Regions from separate parts of the Pseudogracilibacillus sp. SE30717A genome, predicted to be linked through region 2. Evidence: riboswitches for the same ligand, from Rfam matches in the RefSeq annotation. Region 2 holds a riboswitch; the other holds the start of a gene.

Region 1 (2,209 bases), on a different contig from region 2:
TCTAACTGCAAAATGATTTGTCGGGCCATTTCCTTTTCCAAGTTCAAACGAATGCTTTATAGCTTCCGTGACAAAATGTTTACTTTTCTCTACCGCTTCAACGAGTGGGAGACCGTGACTTAAATATGCTGTAATCGCAGCAGAGTACGTACAGCCTGTCCCATGTGTATTTTTCGTATTAATTCTTTTCGCTTTAAACGTGTACATATTTTTACCGTCATATAAATAATCGATTGCATCCCCAACAAGATGTCCACCTTTTACTAATGCGGCTTCCGCCCCATATTCATGAACAATCTTCTTCGCAGCAGCTTCCATTTTATCAACGGTATCAATAGTATCCCCAGTTAAAAATTCAGCTTCCGGTAAATTAGGGGTGATAACTTTACATAATGGCAACAAATGATCACGTAAATAATCACGGGCATCTTCGCTGATTAAAGCATCTCCACTTGTTGCTACCATGACAGGGTCAATAACAAATGGAATATTTTTATCAGCAATTTTTGACTTAATTATATCCATCATATCAATATTAGCGATCATGCCTGTTTTAAATGCATGCACAGGCATATCTGAAAAAACTGAATCCAGTTGTTCTTCAATCATTTCTAACGGAATATGGTGAATACGTTGAACACCTGTTGTATTTTGTGCTACTACTGAAGTAATGATAGACATACCGTAACTTTGTAACTCCTGAAATGTTTTTAAATCTGCTTGAATTCCTGCCCCGCCTGTTGGGTCAGTACCTGCAATTGTCAGAGAACAAGCAACTTCTTTCATAGATATCAGTCTCCTTTTATGTTCGTTTTTAATTGAATGAATTTTTCATTTTTTACACGCGAAACAATAAATAGAGCAATCCCAGCTCCAGTAATACTGCTTATAAGAAATGGCGGAACAAAAAAGAAAGCTCCGAATGACGTTCCCATTATAATTTTTGCAAATGGAACGGAAAATAATGCGCCGATGATTCCAGTACCGATTACTTCTCCAAATGCTGCGAAATATTTTTTGCCAAAACGTTTGTACAAATAGCCGGCTAAAAAAGCACCGATCATCCCACCTGGAAAGGCGAGTAGTGATCCTAAGCCGAGCATATTTCGAAGCAATCCGATCATAAATGCAATGAGAACAGCGGGTCCCGGACCAAGCATTACTGCTGCAAGCACATTTACAGCATGCTGTACAGGATACGCTTTTGCAATTCCAGCCGGAAACCAGATTAGTTGAGAACCTAGTGTACCAATAGCTACAAATAATGCCATTAACGTAAGTAAAAGCGTCCGATTCATAAATTTCCTCCTTTAGAAAATGAGCGGATAACTAGTTTAAGAACATAAAAAAACCAGATTCTAATTGAACCTGGTGACATAGTTAAATTAACTAATAATTTAACTACTTCCCTCCGCTAGTATGAACTAGATCAGGTTCACAAGAGTTGGAAATGTTTGCATTTCCTCTCAGCCCACATAATTGGGCACCCCTAGTAGTCTACGCTTAAGAATATCTTAAGACACTCTTATTATAGCAAAGGTGTTTTTAAATGTCATGTTTGCCTGATACATTGTATAATCGCTAAAAAAATGGAGCTATATTCATATAGATTTGCATCAAACAAATTTACTTATTGATTACATTTAAAAGTAGTTAAGTTTAAATTAGCTCGTATTCTAGTATTTTTCATTTACATAGAAATTCCAAATGGTAAAATAAATGTAAACCGATTGAAAGGGGACATATCAATGTACATAGTTAAAAATGCTAAGTTGTATACAGGTACAGGAGATTTTTTTGCGGAAGGGTCCTTTTTAGTAGAAGATGGGAAGTTTTCCAAATTAAATATAAAGGAACAAATTGATTGTGAAATAATTGATTTGCAGGGTATGTTTGTTACGCCCGGATTAATTGATGTTCATACACATCTTGGAGTTTTTGAAGATGGGGTGGGGCAAGACGGGCATGATTTTAACGAAGTCAGTTCTCCAGTTACTCCACATGTACGAGCAATTGATGGGATAAATCCAAATGATAAAGCATTTATGGATGCAAGAAAAGGAGGGGTGACAACCGTTCAAATAATGCCAGGGAGTGCAAATGTCATTGGCGGAGAGATGCTCGTCGTAAAAACATACGGAGATATTGTAGATAAAATGGCGATTCGTACATTGTCAGGATTAAAGGCAGCTACAGGAGAGAATCCAAG
Region 2 (2,209 bases):
GTAGTTATATTTTCACGTTTGGTTAAAAAAGCTTGTTTTTCAGGGATAGTTTCTTCTTCTTCAAATATTTTTATATTATCAAATGAGCCAGCTCTTTCTAATTGTTTAATTGTAACTTCTCCTTGGACGGAGACTTTTGCAGCAGCAAAATTAACATGAGCATCTTTGACAGTGTCAATTTCCCGAATGTTTTTTTCAAATTTTGCAGCACAGTTTGCACAGGATAATCCTTGGAGCTTATAAGTAACTTCATTTGTCATCTCTATTCACCTTCTTTCGCATGTACCATTGCTATATAAACGAGTTGTCTAACATGATCATCATCTAATGAATAAAAAACCACTTTTCCTTGTTTGCGGTATTTTGCTAATTTCATATTCCGTAAAAGGCGTAAGTGATGAGAAGCGGTTGCGGTAGTAGAGTCAATAATATGTGCCACATCATTCACACATAATTCTTCTGTTAAAGTAAGTGCATAAGCAATTTTTAAACGAGTTGGATCAGCTAATGCTTTAAATATAAGTTCTACATCATTTACATCATCCATTAATGGCTTTATTTGACTCACTTTATCCCGATCATAATAAAATTCTGTTGTTTCCGGCATTTTTTCACATCCATATATTCAAATAAGTATTTGATTATAGTATATGATCCGTTTATTCTAATGTCAATCAAATAATCAAATGTTTATTTGATTAATAAAATGTCTTATTCTTTTAAGATTCTCTTAACCTTTTTAATTATTCTAAATACCCATTTTCTGAGGGGTGAAACAAAGTAAAATTAAATTAGTGCCTCATATGTGATTGACAAAATATCAAATCATGATAATATGTGATTAAATTGAATAGTTCATTTACACTAGGGGTGCTTGTGTTACAAGCTGAGATCGAAGTATAACTTCGGGATTCTTAGAACCTGATCTAGTTAAGGCTAGCGAAGGGAAGTGATGTTTTGTTATTAATTCATAATAGCAGACCACTTTCCTGTGTATTTTTACAGAAAAGTGGTTTTTTATTTTTTATTTAACAATCGAGGACGAAAGAAAAGGGGGCAGTATGACAACTTTACATATTATTTCAACTGGCAGGCAGCCACTCGATAAATTTGTCGACAAGATAAGGCAGATTCACCATGAGATTGATTATATTCATTTGCGAGAGAGGAGTTGGACAGCAAAACAATATATTTCTGCTATTAATCAAATGCTTGAAATGGGAGTGCCAAAGACTAAAATAATTATCAATGATCGAGTAGATATCGCGGTAACTCAAGATGTCGGAACCGTTCAATTGGCCTCTCATAGTATCGATGTAAAAGAGGTTAAAAATAAATTTCCTCATTTACAAATTGGTAGCTCCGTTCATTGCGCAAAAGAAGCGGTAGAAAGAGAAAAGGATAGAGCCGATTACTTAGTATTTGGACACGTTTTTGAGACAAGTTCAAAACCTGGTCTTCCATCCCGTGGCATCAAGCAATTAGAGGAAGTGGTCAATCAGGTAACTATTCCTGTAATCGCTATCGGAGGAATTACTCCATCCAATGTTCATTCATTGTTACCAGTCGGAATAGGTGGAATTGCTGTTTTATCAGGTGTTTTATTAGCTGAAGATAGTCAAGCAGCTGTAATAAAATATCGTAAAGCATTAATGGGAAATGAGGTGAACTAGATGAACTTAACGATTAATGGTGTAAAAATGAAGATACCAAAAACAGTACAAACAGTGACAGACTTAATTGATCATCTCGAATTAAGCAGTCCAGTAATTATTGTTGAACATAATGAAGTAATTTTACAAAATGAAATCCATGGACAAGTAAGTGTGAGTGAAGGCGATAAAATAGAGTTCGTGCAATTTGTAGGTGGAGGTTAAATAGAAGCATAGTTTACTAGTACATAAAATGGAGGGACAATCATGTTAACAATTGGAGAGTATCAATTTAAATCAAGACTATTTTTAGGTACTGGAAAATTTTCAGACTTTGACATACAGAAAGAAGCGGTCATCGCATCTGAAACAGAAGTGTTAACTTTTGCTGTAAGAAGAATGAATATTTTTGAGCCTAGTCAACCAAATTTTTTAGAAAAGATAGATTTGGATAAGTATAAATTTCTACCAAATACAGCTGGAGCTAAGACGGCAGAAGAAGCAGTAAGGATTGCAAACTTAGCTCAAGCTTCGGGGATCTGTCATATGGTCAAGGT

Evidence for each region. A riboswitch is a leader RNA that binds a small molecule or an ion and turns the genes downstream of it on or off. The one in region 2 is predicted to bind thiamine pyrophosphate.
Region 1: linked by a shared signal. The riboswitch ahead of thiW (energy coupling factor transporter S component ThiW) and the one ahead of tenI (thiazole tautomerase TenI) in region 2 are both predicted to bind thiamine pyrophosphate.

The regions. Positions count from the first base shown of each region.
Region 1 is NZ_JAXHDF010000009.1:65,287-67,495, reverse strand. It holds gene thiD (bifunctional hydroxymethylpyrimidine kinase/phosphomethylpyrimidine kinase) at 1-786, opposite strand, end outside; gene thiW (energy coupling factor transporter S component ThiW) at 792-1,298, opposite strand; TPP riboswitch at 1,390-1,501, opposite strand; gene SPD48_RS14750 (amidohydrolase) at 1,749-2,209, shown strand, end outside.
Region 2 is NZ_JAXHDF010000001.1:133,229-135,437, reverse strand. It holds gene SPD48_RS00690 (heavy metal translocating P-type ATPase) at 1-260, opposite strand, end outside; gene SPD48_RS00685 (ArsR/SmtB family transcription factor) at 263-607, opposite strand; TPP riboswitch at 857-965, shown strand; gene tenI (thiazole tautomerase TenI) at 1,062-1,673, shown strand; gene thiS (sulfur carrier protein ThiS) at 1,674-1,877, shown strand; gene SPD48_RS00670 (thiazole synthase) at 1,920-2,209, shown strand, end outside.